DNA from 4 places in the Lysinibacillus sp. YS11 genome. Region 1 is predicted to be linked to each of the others. Evidence: riboswitches for the same ligand, from Rfam matches in the RefSeq annotation. Region 1 holds a riboswitch; each other region holds the start of a gene.
The links. A riboswitch is a leader RNA that binds a small molecule or an ion and turns the genes downstream of it on or off. The one in region 1 is predicted to bind cobalamin.
Positions count from the first base shown of each region.

Region 2: linked by a shared signal. The riboswitch ahead of LBYS11_RS10445 (ABC transporter substrate-binding protein) and the one ahead of LBYS11_RS13890 (energy-coupling factor ABC transporter permease) in region 1 are both predicted to bind cobalamin.
Region 3: linked by a shared signal. The riboswitch ahead of LBYS11_RS20345 (FecCD family ABC transporter permease) and the one ahead of LBYS11_RS13890 (energy-coupling factor ABC transporter permease) in region 1 are both predicted to bind cobalamin.
Region 4: linked by a shared signal. The riboswitch ahead of nikA (nickel ABC transporter substrate-binding protein) and the one ahead of LBYS11_RS13890 (energy-coupling factor ABC transporter permease) in region 1 are both predicted to bind cobalamin.

Region 1 is NZ_CP026007.1:2,789,710-2,795,405, forward strand. It holds gene cobJ (precorrin-3B C(17)-methyltransferase) at 1-1,439, opposite strand, end outside; gene LBYS11_RS13885 ((2Fe-2S) ferredoxin domain-containing protein) at 1,444-1,815, opposite strand; cobalamin riboswitch at 1,961-2,143, opposite strand; cobalamin riboswitch at 2,395-2,580, shown strand; gene LBYS11_RS13890 (energy-coupling factor ABC transporter permease) at 2,729-3,475, shown strand; gene LBYS11_RS13895 (energy-coupling factor ABC transporter substrate-binding protein) at 3,479-3,751, shown strand; gene cbiQ (cobalt ECF transporter T component CbiQ) at 3,757-4,530, shown strand; gene LBYS11_RS13905 (energy-coupling factor ABC transporter ATP-binding protein) at 4,527-5,363, shown strand; gene LBYS11_RS13910 (S8 family peptidase) at 5,511-5,696, shown strand, end outside.
Region 2 is NZ_CP026007.1:2,113,280-2,118,975, reverse strand. It holds gene LBYS11_RS10455 (S9 family peptidase) at 1-938, opposite strand, end outside; gene LBYS11_RS10450 (precorrin-3B methylase) at 994-1,686, opposite strand; gene LBYS11_RS10445 (ABC transporter substrate-binding protein) at 1,738-2,730, opposite strand; cobalamin riboswitch at 2,893-3,080, opposite strand; gene LBYS11_RS10440 (elongation factor G) at 3,263-5,200, shown strand; gene LBYS11_RS10435 (hypothetical protein) at 5,317-5,696, opposite strand, start outside.
Region 3 is NZ_CP026007.1:4,055,028-4,060,723, reverse strand. It holds gene LBYS11_RS20360 (response regulator transcription factor) at 1-430, shown strand, start outside; gene LBYS11_RS20355 (YdhK family protein) at 472-1,041, opposite strand; gene LBYS11_RS20350 (biotin transporter BioY) at 1,145-1,741, opposite strand; cobalamin riboswitch at 1,895-2,082, shown strand; gene LBYS11_RS20345 (FecCD family ABC transporter permease) at 2,228-3,274, shown strand; gene LBYS11_RS20340 (heme ABC transporter ATP-binding protein) at 3,280-4,071, shown strand; gene dapF (diaminopimelate epimerase) at 4,124-4,981, shown strand; gene LBYS11_RS20330 (DMT family transporter) at 5,069-5,383, opposite strand; gene LBYS11_RS20325 (DMT family transporter) at 5,383-5,696, opposite strand, start outside.
Region 4 is NZ_CP026007.1:2,282,832-2,288,527, forward strand. It holds gene metE (5-methyltetrahydropteroyltriglutamate--homocysteine S-methyltransferase) at 1-2,194, shown strand, start outside; cobalamin riboswitch at 2,342-2,535, shown strand; gene nikA (nickel ABC transporter substrate-binding protein) at 2,684-4,300, shown strand; gene nikB (nickel ABC transporter permease) at 4,372-5,325, shown strand; gene LBYS11_RS11255 (ABC transporter permease subunit) at 5,328-5,696, shown strand, end outside.

The DNA.
Region 1 (5,696 bases):
CCAATAAAGACATCGAATTTACTTTTGCGGTAGACGATGCCAATATCATCAAATACAGCCCGATAACAGGCCATACCACAGCCATTAAAGCCAATATTTAATGTCTTCGGTAAGGACATACCGCCTAGTTTTTCTTGTATTTCCTCTGCATATGGTATTGAATCAGCCTTTTCACCGTAGCAAAAATCACAAGCCTTCAGTGATAACACATCACCAATCGGGGCTAATAAAAACCCTACTTCCTGTAATTTCTCTGTGATCTGTTCAGGGGCAGTCGTTGGTATTTTCAAATGAATTTGATGATCTGGTGTGTATTCCATCGTCCCCTCATCCCCAACGACCTCCGCTAACGTCATCATTTGCTGGGGAGTAAAAAACTTATTGGCTACACCAGGACTTACTGCTAATTCAAAAATAGATTCTATTTTTTGCTGTACAAGCTTCGGTGTTACTTTGACTGCGCTTGTCCCTTTTACCATTGCAAGTGCCGCTGTAGCCATTTCAAGAGCTGTTTTTTTCGGCTTTGGCGTAACGGCTATACTGGGTTTATTAAAGCGCCCTGCATTAGGGTCAGCCGTAAAGTCATTTCGCGCTGTTCCCGTCTCTTGGTTCATTGCCCAAGGTTCATTTTCTTCGCGTAAACGTTGATGTGGACGTAATGGCTGTTTCTCTTCACCCAGGGTATATTTACGTTGGTAACCGCGGGGCGTAATCATCTTATTGTCATAGAAAAATGTTGACGAATTCCCGATAATGACAGTTGTCAACATACCAATATCATGTTCTAGCATTTCTGCTAGTGTTGTCATGGTCACTTCTTGACGTTCTCGATAGGCACTTTTCACAAGCCCTACTGGTGTGTCTGGCGAACGATATTCTAAGAGTATTCGTTGAGCCTCGACAATTTGTCTTGTTCGACGTCCACTTTTAGGATTGTATAAAGCAATGACAAAGTCCGCCATTGCAGCTGCCTCGACACGCTTTGCAATTAAATTCCAAGGTGTTAGATGGTCACTCAAACTGATTGTACAAGCATCGTGCATAATAGGTGCACCAAGTATGCTAGCGCATGAATTAATCGCAGAAATCCCAGGAACAATTTCTACTTCAATTCCTGTTGCTTCTGTCCAGCCTAGCTCAATTAACACCTCATAGACTAAACCCGCCATGCCATAGACGCCTGCATCACCACTCGAAATTACTGAGACGATGCTCCCTGCTTCGGCTTGACGAACGGCTTCCTGTGCACGCGACACTTCTTCTGTCATGCCTGTACTAACAATCGATTTTGCACTTACTAAATCTTGAATCAGCTCTACATAGGTTTTATAGCCTATAATCATATCACTTTGTTGTAAAGCCTCTACTGCACGTGTCGTAATATGCTTAAAATCTCCAGGTCCAAAGCCTACTACGAAAATTTTTCCTTTTTGCGCCATGTTGTTACCCCTCTTTCACCTTTTCGATCCCTTTAATGGCAGTTGTTTGAGCAGTACGCTGTAATGTACCTTCACGAAGTGTAAAGACATGTTCGTTGTATAAGGATTCATGATGTAAATCTTGTACTAGTGTTCTAGCATGCTCTGTTGATGGCACACGATACCAGTTTCCTTGAGGATAAGCGATTACCACACAAGCATCCTTGCAGCGTCCATTACAGCGCGTTCTTGTCGTATGTATTTCCTGATCGAGTGCTTGCCGCTGTATCTCATCTCGAATGGCTAAGGTAATTTCCTCCCCATCCTTTTTCATGCAGCTACTGCCATTGCAAATAAAGAGATGTGTTTTCATCCCCTCTAAATTCCAAGTTGTCATCTTCTGTCTCCCCTCATTTGCTTTTTGGAAAAAGAAAAACCTTTACTCTATAACGAAGAGTAAAGGTTTTGTAGAAGCCAAATAAAAACGAATAGAATGAAATACAGGTACCCGCTTTCGCTTCAACTTCTCCCTCCGAAAAGTTTGCATGCACAATCAAATAAGCAGGTTTCCTGACTTAAGCTTCATTTTACTGTCGCACCTTCCCAAGTTTGTACCAGTGGCTTTGCGATTTCATCAGCTATTACAGTAGCGGGGGCTGTATTGGATTTTCACCAATTTCCCTATTATCTCGAGCTATTCGAGCACTTATTGACGTTTTATATGAAATTTTTAGTAGAATTTTAAATAGAAAACTGTCTTTATCATATCTTATTATTTTAAAATTTCAATATTTCTTTAAAAATTTATGACAAATTTATCAATTTTGAATGGAACTAGGTATGAAATTTATACAATCTATATAATTTGCGCACAAAATTTTATCAGAATATTCACCGTTGACCTTTAATTTAAAAAATTTCATAAAAGGTATAGCATATTTATGGAAATTCATGTTACACTTTGTCGTGAAATCTCACAATTTGAATGTTTTTCGGTGCAAAGTGCTTGTCATTTTGCTTAAAAGGGAAGCCGGTTTGAGTCCGGCGCGGTCCCGCCACTGTAATAGGGAGCTTTATAGAATATGTCACTGTCCAACGGATGGGAAGACCTATAAAGCATTGAACTAGAGCCAGGAGACCTGCCGAAAAATAAGTGATCGTTTCAACCTACGAGGATAGGTGTGCGGCTTAGCAGATGAGACTGTTATTTGCTTTTTTAGCTATGCACTTTTCCACCTAAGGAGAAGTGCTTTTTTTAATTACGCACGCAATATTCTAAAAATCTATTAAATAGTTAGGAGGAAAGCTTTTTGAAATTATCATGGTGGAAACTTAGTTATTTTTTACTGGCCTTTTTAATCGTGCCAAAACGTGCCTTTGCCATGCATATCATGGAAGGTTTTTTACCAATCGAATGGGCTATTTTTTGGTGGGTGATCTCTATCCCATTTATCATTCTAGGATTGCGTTCTATTCGAAAAACCATTGATGAAAATCCTGAAACAAAAATGCTTTTGGGGCTTTCAGGAGCCTTTGCCTTTGTGCTATCCGCCCTAAAAATCCCTTCAGTTACAGGTAGTTGCTCTCACCCAACTGGTGTAGGACTTGGGACAGTACTCTTTGGCCCTCTAGCAATGAGTGTAATTGGAACAATCGTTTTATTATTTCAATCTTTATTATTAGCTCATGGAGGAATTACAACTTTAGGGGCTAATGCCTTTTCTATGGCTATTGTTGGTCCTTTTATTGCTTACTTTGTCTTTAAAGGGGCTCAAAAAGTAGGGTTGTCATTTTCACTAGCCATATTCTTTGCAGCTATGCTTGGTGATTTAGGTACATACATTGTGACTTCTGTACAACTAGCACTAGCCTTTCCTTCAGAGGTTGGAGGCTTTATGGCATCCTTTACAAAGTTTGCAGGTATTTTTGCCTTAACTCAAATTCCTTTAGCAGTGAGTGAAGGAATTTTAACGGTCATTGTGATGAATTTCTTGAAAAAATACAATGTTAGCGAATTAAAAACGTTACGTGTTTTCTCAACAAAGGAGGCACATTAACAAATGAAAAAAAATTTATTGTTATTAGCAATTGTTGTGTTGTTAGCCATCATTCCCTTATTCATACAAAAAGGTGCTGAATTTGGTGGTGCTGATGGAGAAGCAGAAGCAGCTATTGGTGAAATCAATGCGGAATATGAACCATGGTTTGAAAGTCTATGGGAGCCACCAAGTGGTGAAATCGAAAGCTTATTATTCGTGCTACAGGCAGCTATAGGAGCTGGCTTTATTGGCTACTTCATCGGCTATATGCGTGGCAAACACAAAGAAGGTTAACCATTATGTTACTCATTGATAAGTATGCCTATCTGAATAAGCTAGCGTCCGTTCATCCGCTAGAAAAAATGATATTTTCACTTGGACTACTTCTCATAACGCTCATCATGAGAGATGAACGACTTTCACTCATTACATTTTTTGTAATGAGTGCTTTTATCATTTTAGGTGCAAAAATTCCGCTTGCATACTACGGCAAATTATTATTGCTACCTAGCTTTTTCTTATTAACAAGTCTCGTATCTATTTTACTTTCCTTTACATCATCAACGAATGCACTCCCTGCCCATATTTGGTCGTTTACATTTAGGAATTGGACTGTCTTTATTGGGAATGCAAGTGTGTTAGCAGCGCAACAGCTGTTCTTTATTGTCCTTGGAAGCATTAGTTGTTTATACTTTTTAATTCTAACCACTTCCGTACAAGGAATATGTTATGTGCTACGACAATGGCGACTCCCCTCTTTATTAGTGGAGCTCGTCGAACTAACCTATCGTTTTATTTTTATGTTTTTAGAAAGTATGCAAAATATACATCTCGCCCAACAAGCACGTCTTGGCTATCATTCACCGATGCAATGGCTACGCTCTGTCTCCATGCTTATTGTGGCATTATTTGTGGAAATGTTTCAGCGTAGCCGAGAGCTCAACAATGCCATGCAATCACGTGGAGGCGATGCCGTCTACTGGCAAGAGATGGGCTCTTATAGCAAGAAAAATTGGCTAGGCATGGCAGCTATTTTACTAGTCCTCATCGTATATGGAGGGTATTTTACATGACAGCATTTTATTTTGAACTCAACCAATTATCTTATGCCTATGCGGATGGTACGAAGGCGTTGTCAGATATTACATTAGACATTCCAAAAGGTAAAAAAATCGCCATACTCGGACATAATGGCGCAGGAAAATCGACTTTATTTCAGCATCTTAACGGTATTTTAAAACCTACAGCTGGGACGATTGTATTCGAAGGCAACGATCTGGAATATAGTCGAAAAGCTTTAAAGGCCCTACGCCAAAAAGTCGGCATTGTTTTTCAGAATGCAGATCATCAGCTTTTTTCAGGGACCGTCAAGCAAGATATAGCATTTGGCCCATTGAATCTCGGCTGGTCTACTGAAAAAACGGAAGAAAAAATAGCATGGGCCGTTGCGCAAACCGAAGTGGAAGATTTGCTTGATAAACCCATTCATTTTTTAAGCGTAGGTCAGAAAAAACGTGTAGCAATGGCAGGTGTTTTAGCGATGGAGCCCTCTGTCCTTTTGTTAGATGAACCAACAGCCGGTCTTGATAATTATTATGCTACACAAGTATTACAATACTTAGCCAAATTAGATGATGGTGAGAGATCCATTTTACTAGCAACCCATGACATACCTCTCGCCTATGAATGGGCAGATCTAATCATTGTTATGGAGGCTGGAAAAATTATTTATAACGGTGATCCAATCACCTTGTTTTATGAAGACGAATTGTTACATCGCGCGCATCTTGAACGTCCATGGATTTTTGAAATGGTCATAGCTTTGCAAAAAAAGAAGCTATTGCAGGAAAATATCAACATCCCTCGTTCCAAGCAGGAGCTACAACAATTAATAGAACAGATCTAAAGCTTTTAACAAGGCTTGGTTTTTTCGTTATACCTACCAAAAGTTAAAATAGCAAAGAAAAATTTTCCTCCATTACGAAACTTTTCTAATCTTTGTCCGTATTAATATAGTCGAGATTTAATTTATAACACCAAGGAGAGATAACAATTGAAAAGTTGGTATAAAAAATCAGTCGCTGTTGTAGCATCTGCTGCACTCATGGTTCCTGCTGCTTCTGCCTTTGCTGAGGCACCTCAGCATAAAGCGAAAAACATGCTGGCAAACAGTGCGAAACAAACAGAGAAGAATGAAGAAAAATGGATGAGTAAGGATACAATTGTTATCAAGCATTCA
Region 2 (5,696 bases), 680 kb from region 1:
ACACGTGGTGACGCTACACCTTGCAGGAAATCACCGATGACATAATCACCAACAGGCGCATCAAATTCACTTGTTACACAGTTTAGTAGTTTTTGCTCCATGTCATAAATCCAAAGCTTTGCTTGTGTGGCATTTTCAAATTCACGTTCTCCACCTACAAAAGAAAGATAGCGACTATTCGGAGACCAAGCTGTTTGGTAATATGCACCCGAACCTTCTGTTAGCTTGTGACTCTGCTTAGATTCTAACTCCAATAAATAGATATCCACATTAAATGAGAAATCTAAATCCTCCGCTTTATCTGCTAAGTACGTAAGGTATTTGCCATCTGGCGACCAAGTACCCAGATGGCAGTACTCTTTGCCTTCTGTCACTTGTTCTAGCTCTCCTGATGCCACATTGACAATGGCAATATGGGTAAACTGCTCCATATCAATAAATCCACCAGCATCCGATTTGTGTTTCATTTTCTCGATTTCTAGTGGCTTTAGTTCTTTGTCCTTTTTCTTCTCATCCTCCGCTTTATCTAGGATGGTTTCATCTTTCCCTAGCACGACTGAAAAAGCAATTTTCTTGCCACACGGTGACCAGACAGGGGAGGTCGCTCCATTTTTACAATGTGTCACCTGTTTTGCCTCTCCACCTGCTTTCGAAAGAACATAAATTTGCGACTTACCTGTTCTCGTTGACAAAAATGCAATTTGACTGCCATCTGGTGACCAAACAGGGGAACTCGTTCTATCTTCACCAAATGTCCATTGCTGTGGTGTTTTGTCCTTCAAGTTTATGTAAAACAAATTCGATATATAGTCATTTTTCTTCTCGTCCATACGAGTCTCTACATAAACTACCTCTGTCCCATCTGGTGAAAGCTGTGGATCTGCTAATGATTTTAAGTGATAAAGATCTTCTGGTTGAATCCCTTGTTTCGATGTCATGTTCTTGCTCCTTTGTATTGTAATTTTCTGTGCCTTACTACAATACTTCGACACCCTAAGTAATATTCCTGCTATTTATTGAATTTTTTACTAGTTCCCAATATTCTGCTGACTTTGTTCTGCGATAAAATTTATAAAAGGGCTCATTTGGGCGAGCATGCTCCTTATAAAGGTTTATCAGGTGCAGTAAAAAATCTTCAATTTGTGTGACGTCTACCCTCTTAGCGAATAACGTGCCAGCCTGTGCCTTTGCTCCCATCGGTACTGCCCCTAAATAGACATCAAAGCTTTCTTGTTGGTAAACGAGTCCAATATCATCATAGACTGCATTGTAGCAAGCTGATGCACAGCCATTAATATTGACACGCACTCTTGCAGGTACCTTCATCCCCTCTATGGCATGATAGAGCTGTTCGGTTATCGGAGCAGCCTCCATTTTCTCCCCATCACAAAAATCGCAGGCCTTCATGGCTATGATTGAACCAGAGGGAGCAACATAAAGACCTGCTTCCTGTAAGGCTTGCACCGCTTCCGTGGCATCGCACGTTGGTATGGATACGAGTATACTATAGGAAGCAGAATATTTTATCGCCCCCTTTTCGCCAGCAATTTCGGCTATTTTTTGGAATTGTGCAGGAGTATAATGCTTATTAATAATGCCAGGGCTAACGGCTAGACGGGTAAACTCACCATGACGGTTCAGTGTTTCAAATGTTTGATCTGGTACATTTTTTTGAAATGCGTTCATTTTTATCGCTCCTTATAAAAAAGGAGCTAGCAAAACGCTAGCTCGAATGAATTAAAAGTTTTCAGGATAGAAGCCCTTTGCTAAAATTCCAATGGCCTCTGCCGCACGAACCCCTTCAGACGCTGCTGAAAGTGGCAGGATAACAAAGCGCTCATTTTTGACCGCTTCCATCTCCTTTAAGGCTGGATCATTTTTTAAGAATTGGATCTTTTGGTCTGCCGTTGTTTCACCGTAATCAATCACGACAACTACCTCTGGGTTGCGGTCTACTGCATCTTCCTTCGACACAGTTGTCCAGCCTGATTCCACATCACCAAAGATATTTTGTCCACCCGCGATTGTCACAAGCTCATTCATAAAGTTTTGACCAGCTGTAAATACATCCTTTTCACCGCTATCAAACACAAGAACACGTAATTTTTCGCTATCTTTTGGTAATTTAGCTTGTACTGCCTCTACATCTTTCGTCATTTGCTCAATTAAAGCTTCGCCACGATCCTCAATACGGAAAATCTTCGCGATATTGCGAATATCAGTGAAAATATCCTCTATGGTTGGCTTTGTCATGTTGGAAGCCGTATGTAAATACGTATGGATGCCTAATTCTTCAAGCTCTTCTGGTGTGCCTACACCCTTTTCGCCAAAGCCACTTTTCCAGCCAGCATATAGGAAATCTGCCTCGGCATCGATGACTTGCTCCTTCGTTGGGTATTGATCGGAAAGAACAGGGACCTTATCGTATGCCTCTTGCAGTGGTTCATAGATTTTATCATCTAAGTAAGCTGTCCCTACCATAGAATCCTCTAAACCAAGTGCTAACATAATTTCTGTCACATGTTGATTTAAGCTAATCGCTTTTGTTGGTGCTTCCGTATATGTTTGAGTTGTGTCATTATTTTTAATGGTTACTTCTGCTGCCGCCTCAGATGGCTCAACCTTTTCACCTTGTGCAGCTGATTCCGTTTTGTCCTTTGCGTTACAAGCCCCTAAAACAGCGACCAAGGCAATGATCATCATCAGCCATATACTTTTCCATTTCTTCATGTCCTTTTCTCCTTTGCTTTTAAAATATAGAAAGAAATCAGAGACTTCTTTACTACTAAGGTAGTTGGAAGGGCATAAAAAAACCCTCTTGTCGCCAAGAGAGTAGCATAGTGAAATAACGGTATCATTACCTTCATCACTATCCCCATCCTCGTGGTTCTTAGTCAAAAAATACATACTGGCAGGTATCCTGGCTTAGGTTCATCATCTATACGCCTTCCCATAGTTTCACTACAGTGGCATGCTGTATAGACTCCCCATTTACAGTTGCGGGACAGCATCGGAATTGCACCGATTTCCCTTTTAAGCAAATGACAAATGCCATTTGCACCAATACGTTCTATAATGGTCAATACTATTGATAGACTAGCAGAAGAAAATTTATCGCGCAATCAGTAGTATGACACTAAAAGTATAATCATCATTATATTAGCACTATTTCGACATAAAGACGAACTATTTTACAAGAAATATAGAAGCTAGTATTCTGTTACAATAAAAAGATAGCATTCTATAGAAACGAGGATTTCTTATGTACAAAACGATCGGTGTACTTGCGCACGTGGATGCAGGAAAAACGACCTTCTCTGAGCAAGTGCTTTTTCATACAAATAGTATTCAAGCACGGGGGCGTGTTGATCATCAGGATACCTTTCTTGATCATCATGAGCTAGAGCGCAGACGAGGCATTACGATATTTGCCGAGCAAGGGCGCATGAATATTGGCGATGATACATACACATTGATTGATACGCCAGGGCATGTCGATTTCTCCCCTGAGATGGAGCGTGCCATTCGTGTGATGGATTATGCCATTATTATCATTAGCGCTGTCGAAGGGATACAGGGCCATACAGAAACAGTGTGGCAACTTTTACGTCAATACCATGTCCCTACCTTCTTCTTTATCAACAAAATGGATCGTGAGGGTGCCAATATGGAGGCTGTCATCAGCCAGCTTCGCAAAGATTGCTCTCAGCATGTATTGTTCATCGATGAGCCACTGCGAGCAGACTATGTATCAAATAATATCATGGAATGGCTGGCGGAGCGCGACGAAAAATTGCTTGATGCCTTTCTAAATGAGTCATTGGAGCATGAACAGTGTCTTGCTCAATTAAAGGAAATGATTAAAAATGAAGGTGCCTTCCCTTGCTTTGCTGGCTCGGCCTTAAAGGATGAGGGCATTCAGGAATTTCTTGACCAGCTCCCGCTGTTAACGGCTACCCATTTTGACAAGGATGCCCCGTTTGAGGGCGAGGTTTTTAAGATTCGTCATGATGGGCACCAGCGTTTAACCTTTATGAAGGCAACCAAGGGCTCGTTGCATGTACGAGATGAATTTTCATTTGACGAAGTAACAGAAAAAGTGACCGAAATTCGCCTTTATAACGGCAGTCGCTTTGAGACCGTTCAACAGGTAGAGGCAGGAGAAATTTTCGCTGTCAAAGGACTGAGCCAGGCAAACATTGGGGATCGAATCGGTACAACGATGCTATCACAGCCCTATGAGCTTGTCCCAACCTTACAGGCAAAGGTTCAATATGAGGGTGATCAGCATATCAAGGAAGTGCTACAGATTTTCCGTTTACTCGAAGCAGAAGAACCGTCCTTGCGTGTGGTCTGGCAGGAAAAATTTCAGGAAATCCATGTGCATATTATGGGTGCTATTCAATTGGAGGTCCTGACAGAGGTATTAATGACGCGTTTTTCATTAGCTGTCTCCTTTGGTGAGCCGCAAATTTTATACATGGAAACCATTGCGACGACCGTAACGGGCTATGGTCATTTCGAGCCCCTCAAGCATTATGCAGAAGTTCATTTATTAATGGAGCCAAATCCACGTGGAACAGGTAATACCTTCACCAATGCCTGTCATGCCGATCATTTATCTGTAGGCAATCAGCGCCTTGTTGAAAAGCATCTGTTTGAGCGTGACCATCATGGGCTACTGACAGGCTTCCCTGTAACAGATATTCATTTTACACTTCTAACAGGTCGCGGGCACAATGAACATACATCGGGGGGAGATTTCCGTGAAGCCAGTTTCCGTGCCCTGCGTCAGGGGCTGGAGCAGGCACAAAATGTCCTACTTGAACCCTATTATCGCTTTAAAATGAAAGCTTCAAATGACTTTATCGGTCGTATGATGACTGATATTCAGCAAGCAGCTGGCACGTTCGATGACCCGATTTTATCCGAAACGGATGTTATCCTAACAGGTCGTGCACCTGTTGCCACTTTAATGAGCTACAGCACAACCTTTGCCGCCTATACAAATGGGAAAGGTGCACTCACACTCCAATTTGATGGCTATGATGTGTGCCATAATACAGAGGATGTGATTGCACAGATTGGCTACGATAAAAATGCCGACCCTGAGTATAGTTCCTCTAGTATCTTTTGTGCTAAGGGCAAAGGATATTCGGTTCCATGGCAAGAAGCACAGGCAGCCATGCATTGCCTGTAGGGTGGGATGAGCCTGCTCGCTTCGGGTAATCCGCGGGTATTTCTTTCTTGGGCATCAATATATCTCTACCCTACCATAAGATATTACAAGCCCTCCAAAAAATGGAGGGCTTGTTTTTATAGTGCACCGACAGCTTTCTTTGTTGGATTGTCCAACAAATATGCGGGTTCAACTATTACATAGTCATGCTTGTTCGTAAAATCAATTAGTACCTTACCAGGTTGACTTTTTAATAGTTGTAGATGATCAATTAATTGCAGTAAAAGCTCGTGACCGTTGCCACGTGGATGCCAGTTGAAATGATAATCATTTAACGCTTGCACCGCTTCAATAAATTGGGCATATTCCTGCTGCACAAATGCAATGAGTTTGTCATGATGAGATGCTAAATCATATAAATATGTTTCGTAAAAGCGCATGACAATCGAGCATAATAAGTCATTGACACGAGCGGCACTTAAAACAGGCTTTGGCTCCAATGATAGACGGTCAAGGT
Region 3 (5,696 bases), 1.3 Mb from region 1:
TCTTGGTGCTGATGACTACGTTTTAAAGCCTTTTGATGAGGAAGAATTGTTAGCACGCATACATGCTGTATTAAGAAGAACGATATCTGAAGAAAAAGTGATTAACTTTGAAGGGCTTTGTTTAGATAGAGAGTCCTTTGAAGTATATTTTCAGCATAAGGCAATTCCATTAACACCAAAGGAATTTGCCATGCTCGCCCTATTTTTAGATTATCAAAATAGAGCATTTTCTAGAGAACACCTTATACATGCCGTTTGGGGATATGATGTAACGATTGAAGATCGTACCATTGATTCACATGTACGTAATTTACGAGAAAAATTAAGAAAAAGTGGTTTTCCGGCGGATGATTACTTGCAAACCGTTTGGGGCATCGGCTATAAATGGCATAAGTCTGCAAAGAGAAAGCAAATGGAACATAAAAGCTAGAAATTAACCTCTACCAGAATTGAAGGTAGAGGTTATTTCTATTATTTTGGACTAAGCTCTTCTTCTGTTACCCATTTATGATTTGTTACAGCTTCACCACTTGTAGTGGAAGTATAATCAACCATATATACAGTTGTTTGCACAGCCTCGTCAATAAGGACAGTCGCATTTTCCATACCTTCCATATGTGTTGCGTCCGTTTTTACTTCTGTTCCAGGAGCCAGTGGTGCTTCTTGTGGGTCAATTAATTCTTCATGAATTACCCACTTATGCTTTTCTATTCGCTTTCCACCAGTTGTAGGCTCATAGGAAATAACATAGGCAGTTGTAGTATAGGCACCTACTATTGTTGCTTCGGCCCCTTTCATACCTTCCATATGTCCATCTGTAATAATGGCTGTGCTTCCTATAGGAAATTTCGGATTTTCAGCTTTTTTTAACGTTACTGGTACTTCGCCAGAACTTGAATGGTTCATTGTAGAATGATCCATTTCTTCAGCAGCTTCATTAGAAGTGGACGCAGGATTTGTTTGATCCTCTGTACAAGCCGATAAACTAATTAGAGCGACTACTGATAATAGTCCGACTGACCATCTTTTATTGAATTTCATATGATATCCTCCTCACTATGTGCTCCTAATGTAGCAAATAAATGTGCAGAAACGATGGATATAACCTATGAAAAACATTTCTTTAGTCTGGCGGGGAGATATGCTATTGAATAGGCATGATCTTCAATGTTTTTTGTAATCTATGGGCGAAGATACCAGCAAAAATAGCTAAAATAATATCTTTTGGTAGTGGAGGAATCATCCAAAGCCAAGCGAGCTTATATGAAAAATTCTCTGGCGCACTTGCCCATAGCTTATAGGCAAAAAACATCCAATTTGTTCCTATCAAATAATTTATAGCCGTTGCTACCAAAGCAGCTACGATAAAACTTTTCTTTGTTCCGCTTCGTTCTACGATTAACCCCGCAACAAATGCCGCAAATATAAAAGTAATAATAAACCCAAAGGTAGGGCTTAAAATTTGGCCAATTCCACCCCCGAAACGAGCAAAGACAGGAGCTCCTGCCAATCCTACGCACATATAAATTGTGCAGGCAAGCGCACCTTTTCTACTACCAAGAATAAGCCCTGCTAAAATTGCAAAGAAGGTTTGAAGCGTAATGGGTACACCACCAACTACCATAAAAGGTGCAAAGGAAGTGATATTAGCACCCACCATCATTAACGTTGTAAATAATCCAATGTAGGTAATGTCAACAGTTCTTAACTTATGGTGACTATGTTGTGTAACAGTTGCCATGATTTCACCTCGTTTTATAAGTTATTACTGCTAGTGTAAAAAACGAATGTATTTGTGTCAACCTTATTATTTAAATAAGTTAACTCAATTGTTGGATTAAATTGAAGTAGACTATCTATCTATAAAAATGTATGATAGAACCGTCACAATTTTATAACTTCAAATACTATTGGTGTGACATTTTGAATGTCACTTAAAAGGGAAGTCGGTGGAAGTCCGACGCTGTCCCGCAACTGTAACGAGGAATCCTATAATATGATTTGCCACTGTTTAAGAATGGGAAGGCAATTATAGGATAGTGAATCGAAGCCAGGAGACCTGCCATTTAGTAATACCTGTAATGCCCACGAGGATGCAAGCAATTACGGACAATAGCTGGATATTTTTCTGACTTTGTTTAATCTTGGGTATTTCTATGCGCATTTTCGCATGGGATACCTTTTTTTATTGCTTCATTCATCAATATTCAGTAGGAGTTTAAAACAGATGAATAAAAAATTTATGTTATTTTCCTTCGTACTTTTCATGGTATTAATTGTTTCAATGACCTTTGCTGTAATGGTTGGCTCAGTTTCAGTTACACCGTTATATGTATGGAAAGTTATTCTTTCTAAAATTCCTTTTATACAAAATTCGATCGAGCAAGATTGGAGTCGCTCTCAGGAAATCATCATCTGGCAAATAAGAGCACCTCGTGTTTTGCTAGCTGTGATAGTAGGAGCGGGGTTAGCTATTGCAGGGGCAGCCATTCAGGCACTAGTACGTAATTCTATTGCAGACCCGTATATTCTAGGGATTTCTTCAGGGGCAGCTGTCGGAGCTACTTCTGTGATTATTTTAGGAGCCTTTTCATTTTTAGGTATTTACGCTCTTTCAATATCCGCATTCCTCGGTTCATTACTTGCCATTGCACTTGTCTTTTTCTTATCACGTGTTGGGGGGCGTGTCTCTATTTTCCGCTTGCTATTGGCAGGCATGGCTGTGTCCTTTATCTTAACGGCTATCTCTAACTTTATTTTAATGATGTCAAAGCAAGAAGGGGCCTTAAAGGCTGTTATGTTTTGGATGCTAGGTAGTTTAGCTGGAGCCAAATGGAATAATATTGTGATTCCAGCTTTCGTATTCTTGGTTGTATTTGGGCTACTGTGGCTACACTATCGCAATTTAAATTTATTATTACTAGGAGAAGAGGCGGCAGTGACATTAGGCGTTAATCTTCAGCAATTCCGTATTCAGTTAATACTACTAGTATCTCTATTAACAGGTGTGCTTGTCGCAGTTAGTGGTTCTATAGGATTTGTGGGATTGATTATTCCCCATATTGTGCGTTTAATTGTGGGCTCAAACTATAAATACGTAATACCTATCAGTGCTTTAATAGGTGGAATATTCTTAGTGTGGGCAGATGCCTTTGCTCGAATTATTATTGCTCCTCAGGAAATGCCAATTGGTATTATTACAGCTTTTTGTGGAGGACCATTTTTCATTTGGCTTCTCCGTCGTAACAACTATTCTTTCGGTGAAGGAGATTAACTTCCATGACATTAGAAGCGAAAAAAGTATCATTCTCCATTTACGATCAGCGTATACTGCATGATGTAAGCATTCAAATAAAAGAAAAGCAATTTGTTGGATTAATTGGTCCTAATGGGAGCGGAAAATCAACATTGTTAAAAAATATGTATCGTCTCCTAAAACCTGAAAGTGGATCGGTAGTATTAAATGAGCAAGATATATTAAAGCAATCAAGCAAAGCAATTGCGAAAAATTTGGCTGTTGTAAGCCAAGAGACACCCGTATTATTTGATTTCACTGTGCATGATCTAGTCAGTATGGGAAGAACCCCACATAAAAAGCTGTTAGAGCTTGATCAAGAGAAAGATTTTCAAATTGTTAAAGAGGCTCTTAGGCAAACGGGCATATCGCATTTAGAGAAACGAAGCTTTAGTTCACTTTCTGGTGGCGAGAAAAAACGTGTCATGGTTGCAAGGGCACTCGCTCAACAAGCACAGATATTAATATTAGATGAGCCGACGAATCATTTAGATATTCAACATCAACTTCAACTTATGGATTTAATTCAGACTTTGCATTTAACCGTAGTAGCAGCTTTACATGATTTGAATATTGCTGCTATGTATTGCGATCAAATTTACGTTTTACAGCAAGGGCGAATAGTTTGTCATGGTACACCAGAGGAAGTACTTACGCCAACAGTGCTGCAAGATGTATTTGGTGTTTTTGCGGATATTCAAATACATCCAATGACAGGGAAGCCGTATCTTACATATGTTCCTGAACAGTTCACGAAGGGGTTTAGCCAAATATAGAAAAGTGTCATCTTCTATTAGATACATAAAACATCCTTTAAGGAGTGACTGTATGCAAATAGCCTTTACGAAAATGCATGGTATTGGCAACAGCTATATCTACCTTGATCTTTTCCAACATGATTACAAGGAAGATATCTTTTGTGAATTGGCTCAAAAAATGGCCAATGTCCATACTGGTATTGGCTCAGATGGATTGATTATTATCCAACCCTCTAAAATTGCTGACTGTGGTATGCGTGTATTTAATAAAGATGGATCTGAGGGGACAAATTGTGGTAACGGTCTTCGCTGTGTTGCTAAGTATATTTTTGAACGTCACATTGTACGACAAGAGCTAATTACGATTGAAACGAAATCCGGGATTATGCTGGCACAGGTAGTGGTGCAAGAAAATCGTGTAATAGAAGTGATTGTCGATATGGGCAAACCTCTCTTATTGCGCAAAGACATTCCGATGTTAGGAAACCCAAATGAGCTTGTCATCAATGAGATATTTCCTTTACCCCAACAATCTCTTTTGGTAACTGCTTTGTTTTTGGGCAATCCGAATACTGTAGTTTTTGTGAATGCGATCGAGCAAGCACCATTAAGAACATTAGGCGGTATTATAGCAAACGATATGAGATTTCCTTATCGTTGCAATGTTGAGTTTGTAGAGGTTGTTCATGAGAAGGCATTAAAATGCTGCGTTTGGGAACGAGGTTCGGGTATAACAGAGGCATGTGGGACAGGTGCTTGTGCAGCGGTAGTGGCTGCTATATTAAATGGTTTTTGTCAGAAGGGAGAAGAGATAGTAGTCCAACTTAGTGGCGGTGACTTAGTCATACGATGGGCTGACAATGATCATATCTGGATGCGTGGACCTGCAGAATTTATCGCGGATGGTATTTATGAATTTTTATCTTAATTACTCCCATTCTTCGTCATGCCATTTTAAATAAGATGAATACAGGACGCCTCCGATTTAAGAGTGGCGTCCTATATTGTAAAGCCATTAAGATACTGCTTTTAAGCCTGCTACACCTACGATAATTGCTATGATACTGATAATACGTGATAGATTTTTGGATTCGCCAAAGAAAATGATATTTACGAGTACAGCTCCAACAGTACCAATTCCTACCCAAACAACATAGGCAATACTTAACTGCAAATAGTTGAAGGATGCATATAAAAGGGCAAAGGACACACCAAAACCACCAATATATAACATTAAGTTTCGTAATGTTTTATGCTGACTATAGAAGCGTAAGCCAATCACACCTATAATTTCAGACAATGCAGCTAAGATAATAAGTACCCAACCCATTATACATTCTCTCCTTTCGTTTGCACCTGCTCTTTAGAGGAATTATCCGCTAATTTTAGACCAATCACACCTAATAATAAAATAATCATGAACAGTCCTTTAATGGCATTAAATTCTCCTTCGAAAATGAAAATATCCATTAATGTGGTACCGATTGCACCTGCTCCGGCGAAAATAGCGTAGACTGTACCAGTAGGTAAGCTCTCACAAGCCTTCGATAAGAAATGAAAATCTATAGCAATGATTGTCACAATAATTATCCAATGCCACCATGAGCTTGCTACGTTAAAGCCAAATACCCAAAGCAATTCAA
Region 4 (5,696 bases), 510 kb from region 1:
CTTTGAGGAAAAATTAAAGAAAATCCGTTTATCAAGAATAAACAAGCAGCTGCAACTTGGAATCGATATGGTGACAGTTGGCGACTTTACGTTTTACGATAGAATGTTAGATACAGCTTTGATGTTTGGTTTAGTTCCAAAGCGCTTTAACTGGCAAGGTGGTAAAGTCGATTTTCATACCTACTTCAGTGTAGCAAGAGGAGACAAAACAGCCGTAGCTAGTGAAATGACAAAATGGTTTAATACAAATTATCACTACATTGTTCCAGAGTATGAGGGACAAGCCTTACAACTAACAGAAAATAAAGTGTTAGCCGACTTTTTAGAGGCGAAGGAAACTTTCGGTATCATTGCGAAGCCGACACTAATTGGTCCCTATACATTTTATAAGTTAACGAAAGGCTACAACAAATTAACACAGGTTGAGTACTTATTAGCTTTATTACCACTCTATACGCAGGTATTAAAAGAATTAGTGGATGCAGGTGCCACTTGGATTCAGCTAGAAGAGCCATCCCTCGTCTTAACACTTGATCCAGCAGAGATAAAGCTGGTGAAAGAAATGTATGACCAGTTAGCCACTGCCGTTCCTGAGGCTAAAATAATGCTACAGACTTATTTCGAAGCTTTAAGTGCCTATGAAGCATTAAGTACATTGCCTGTTCAAGGATTCGGTTTGGACTTTGTTCATGGCTATAAAGGAAATATGGCGTCACTTCGTCAATTTGGTTTCCCGCAGGATAAAGTATTAGGAATAGGGGTAGTGAATGGCCGTGATATTTGGCGTTCAAACCTGGCGGAGGTCAATGCGACAATTCAAGCCATTGAACAGCTAAGTCATGCTGCTGAACTATGGATTCAACCATCAAGTAACCTACAGCACGTTCCAATCACAACCTCTCTTGAAAATGAACTTGACCCTGTTTTAAAGCAGTCTCTGGCCTTCGCAGATGAGAAAATCGTAGAAATCACGGGGCTGACTAAATATAGACGAGATAAAGATGGTTCCTTACAACATAATTTTTCAGAAAGTATGAAGGCGATTGAGGCTCTAAAAAATCATCCAATCCGCCAAAATAAGTTAATTCATCAAGCCGTTCAAACTGTGACAAAGCAAGATTTTGAACGACACAGTAATTTTACGAAGCGACAAATGATCCAACAACAAGCCTTAGGATTACCGCTGTTTCCAACAACTACAATCGGTAGCTTCCCGCAATCAGATGAAGTGAAAAGAAATCGTAATGCGTGGCGAAAGAAACAATTATCGAATGAAGCCTATGAAACATTTTTAGAAGACGAAACAAAGCGCTGGATCTCCATACAAGAGGAATTAGATATCGATGTACTTGTTCATGGTGAATTTGAGCGTACAGATATGGTCGAATATTTCGGTGAAAAGCTGACTGGCTTTGCCTTTACAGAGAAAGCGTGGGTTGTTTCATATGGATCACGCTGTGTGAAGCCTCCGATCATTTATGGAGATGTTGCATGGGCTTCACCAATTACCGTAAAAGAATCCGCCTATGCCCAAAGCCTAACGAAGCGATTTGTAAAAGGCATGCTGACAGGGCCAGTAACAATATTAAATTGGTCCTTTGTGCGAGATGATTTGTCCCGTAAAGATGTCGCTTATCAAATTGCATTAGCACTCCGTAAAGAGGTGGAAGCACTAGAAAACGCAGGTATATCAATTATTCAAGTGGACGAGCCAGCGTTAAGAGAAGGTTTACCGCTTAGAAAGGAGGAATGGGGGGCTTACTTAGAGTGGGCTGTCAATTCCTTTAAGCTTGCGACATCTAGTGTCAAAGATGAAACACAAATCCATACACATATGTGTTACTGCGAGTTTAATGATTTCATCGAACCAATTAGCGCACTAGATGCAGATGTGATTTCCATAGAAACATCACGAAGTCATGGGGAACTTATTACCTCACTACAAGTACAGCCCTATAAAAAAGGAATTGGCTTAGGCGTCTATGATATTCATAGCCCTCGTGTACCAAGCGAGGATGAAATGCTCGCTATTATGAAAGATAGTCTACAGGTGCTGGACCGTTATCAATTCTGGGTGAATCCAGATTGTGGCTTAAAAACGAGAAAAGAAGATGAAACCGTTGCAGCTTTAGCGAATATGGTTGCTGCTACTAAAACGTTGCGTCAAGCTGTACAGCAATCTACATCAAGCTAACGAAATGATTTTTAATCTACTACATCTACTCTCCAATAACGAAGACTAGGGTAAATCCCTAGTCTTTTTATGTTACGTCGATATATATATTATCTTCAGAAAGTAAAATTGACGTGAACAGGCGAGCATGTTATGTTTATTACTAATTTCATAGCAATCATTACAAGTTTGAGTGAAATCGTCTTTCATTCAATTAAAAGGAAAATGGGTGAAAATCCCATGCTGTCCCGCAGCTGTAAATGAGGAGTTTTGTTTCAAATACCACTGAGTGAGTACTTGGGAAGGTGAAACAAAATGATGATTCATGAGCCAGAATGCCTGCTTGTAAGAAGATTCATTGATGATCTACGAAAGATAGGGAGATGGATGGAGACTTGCTCATCGTGGGTTTTTCTGTCCTTATTCTTTTTTAGAATAAGGTTTTTTTATGCCTTCTCTTCTTCAACAAGTAGATGTATTTGTACTACGAATAGAGATAGGAGACAGAAAATGAGATTGACAAAGTATTTACTTCCTTTCCTGCTTGTCCTGACGTTCAGTTTACTTGCTGGCTGTACAGGCACGGATGAAGAAAAGGAAAAGACCTCAGCAAACCAAACAGATGAAAAAATAATAACGATTGGTTGGCCATTAGATGTCGGTCCATTGAATCCTCATACATATTTACCGAATCAAATGACTGCCCAAGCAATGGTTTATGAATCCTTGGTGGAATACAATGATGATGGTACTGTTACGCCTAAGCTCGCCGAAAGCTGGGACATCTCTGAGGATAAAACTTCGTATACTTTCCATCTAAGAAAAGACGTGAAATATTCAGACGGCACTGCATTTAATGCAGATAATGTCATTCGTAACTTTGACGCCGTTTTAGCGAATCGAGACATGCATTCTTGGATGGGCATGGTTAACCACATGAAAGAGGTTGTAAAAGTAGATGATTTTACAATTCGTCTGCAATTGGATGAGCCTTATTATCCAGTCTTAAACGAACTTGCCTTCGTCAGACCTTTCCGTTTTTTAGGGGATAAAGGATTCCCAAAGGATGATATGACGCAAGATTCTATCAAAGCACCGATTGGAACAGGCCCTTGGGTATTAACTGAATACAAAAAGGACGAATATGCATTATTTAGTCGCAATGAAAACTATTGGGGAGAAAAACCACTAGTTGAACAAATAAAAGTAAAAATTATTCCTGACTCAGAATCTATTTCATTAGCATTTGAAAACGAAGAATTAGATTTAATTTATGGGCGTGGCATTATTAGTTTAGATAACTATACGTATTTAAAAGACAGTGGCAAATACAAAACTGCTACCTCTGAGCCTTTATCTACGAAAGCACTGCTATTCAATACACAATCTGGTCCATTATCTGAGCTAAAGGTACGTCAAGCCATTCAATATGCTATTAATAAGGAACAAATGGTCGACAGTATTACACATGGTACGGAAAAAGTAGCGAACACATTGTTCTGGGATGCGATTCCTTATGCCAATATAGATTTAGCACCTATTGTATACAATCCAGAAAAAGCCCAACAATTGCTAGATGAGGCAGGGTGGTTATTACCTAAGGGTGAAAAAATTCGTTCAAAAAACGGACAGCTGTTGTCTTTAGATTTGATTTACATTGCATCCGATGCGATTCAAAAACCAATGGCAGAATTAATGCAAGGTGAACTCGCAAAAATTGGCGTTCAGTTGAATTTAGAAGGGGCAGATGTAATGGTCGGTCTTCAAAAATTGATGGATGACCAGGTGGATATTAATTTCTGGCGTACCAATGGACCACCTACAGATCCACATAGCTTTGCAAATGAATCAGCTACACCAAATGCTAGTGGTGTGTACGAGGCGAAATTAGGCCTAGCAAACGCCAAAGAAATCGATACGAAAATTCACCAATTATTAGTAGGAACAGATGAACAGGAACGCGTGCAGCTTTACACGAATATTTTAACGATGTTTCATGACCAGGCACTCTTTTACCCTATTTCTTACGAAACAAATAATGTGATTTATCAACCATCTCTAAAGGATTTTGCACCACGTGCATCTGAATATGATATACCTTATGCACAAATGGCTAAAGAAAAATAAAAGTGGAGGAGAGAGTGTGTCTAGCAGAGACAGCTCTCTCTTTATCATAGGATTGAGTAGGAAGTGACAGCATGTATGAATCAACATGGATCTTTTGTTTAAAAAGAATTTTAACATTGCCCTTTGTCTTATTAGGCGTTTCCATCCTAACCTTTGTATTTATTCGTTTTGTTCCTGTAGAGCCTGCTGAAGTCATACTACGTTTGGCAAGGGTTGCGCCAACAGAGGAAGCCATTCAGGCATTACGTGAGGAACTGGGAACGGACAAGTCGTTTTTTCTTCAATATTTGCTATGGGGAAAGGGCGTAATCCAGCTAGATTTTGGAACATCTTTTGTTAGTAAATTACCTGTGGCACATGAACTATTCGTGAAATTACCCGCAACCATTGAATTAGCTATTGCTGCGTTTATCCTCATTTTAGGGCTAAGTATTCCATTCGGAGTAATAAGCGCATTGTATAAGCACACCATCATCGATAAAATCATACGATTCTTTAGCATATTGAGTGTGTCGATTCCAGCCTTTTGGTTAGGTTTCCTATTACTCTATTTATTTAGCTTAAAATTAGGACTCTTTCCGACAAACGGGAAGGGCACACCTGCTCATTTAGTTTTACCCGCCTTCGCACTGGCGTTACCAACAATTGGATTATTCGTTCAGCTTATCCGTTCAACCATCCTAGAAGAATTACAGCAGCAATATGTTCAATATGCACGGCTAAGAGGATTAAAAAGCTCCGTGATTCTTATCCGTCATGTTTTGCGAAATGCCGCTATTCCCTTGACTTCCTTGCTAGGCATGACCCTTGGCAATCTTTTAGGTGGAGCCGTGATTGTGGAGCAGGTTTTTAGCTGGCCCGGACTCGGCAGGTACTTAATAGAATCCATTATGAACAGGGATTATCCAGTTGTACAATGCTATGTGTTAATTATTGCGGTTATCTATGTGCTTGCCAATTTATGTACAGATATATTGCATCGTTTATTGGACCCTCATCTAATGATGAGGGGTAGGAGAGATTAAAAATGAAATTTGTACGAACAAAAAGTGGCAACTTAACAGGATTAATCAGTCTATTCCTCCTTGTCATTACTGGCTTATTAGGACTGTTTGCGCCAATTTTAATGCCACACGACCCTTTTGCTGTCGATATTGCTAAGAAATTTTCAGTCCCGTCTTGGGACTATCCATTAGGTACAGATCATTTAGGAAGGTGTATCTTGTCACGCCTTCTTTTAGGTATTCGTTATTCTTTAGGTGCAGCGCTCATCATTCAGCTAGTCGCTATTGTTTTAGCTATCCTACTGGGTGCTTTTGTAGCGTTGAAAAGAGGATTAATTGATTTTCTTTTTATTCGATTATGTGATATTTTATTAGCCTTTCCGACACTCGTA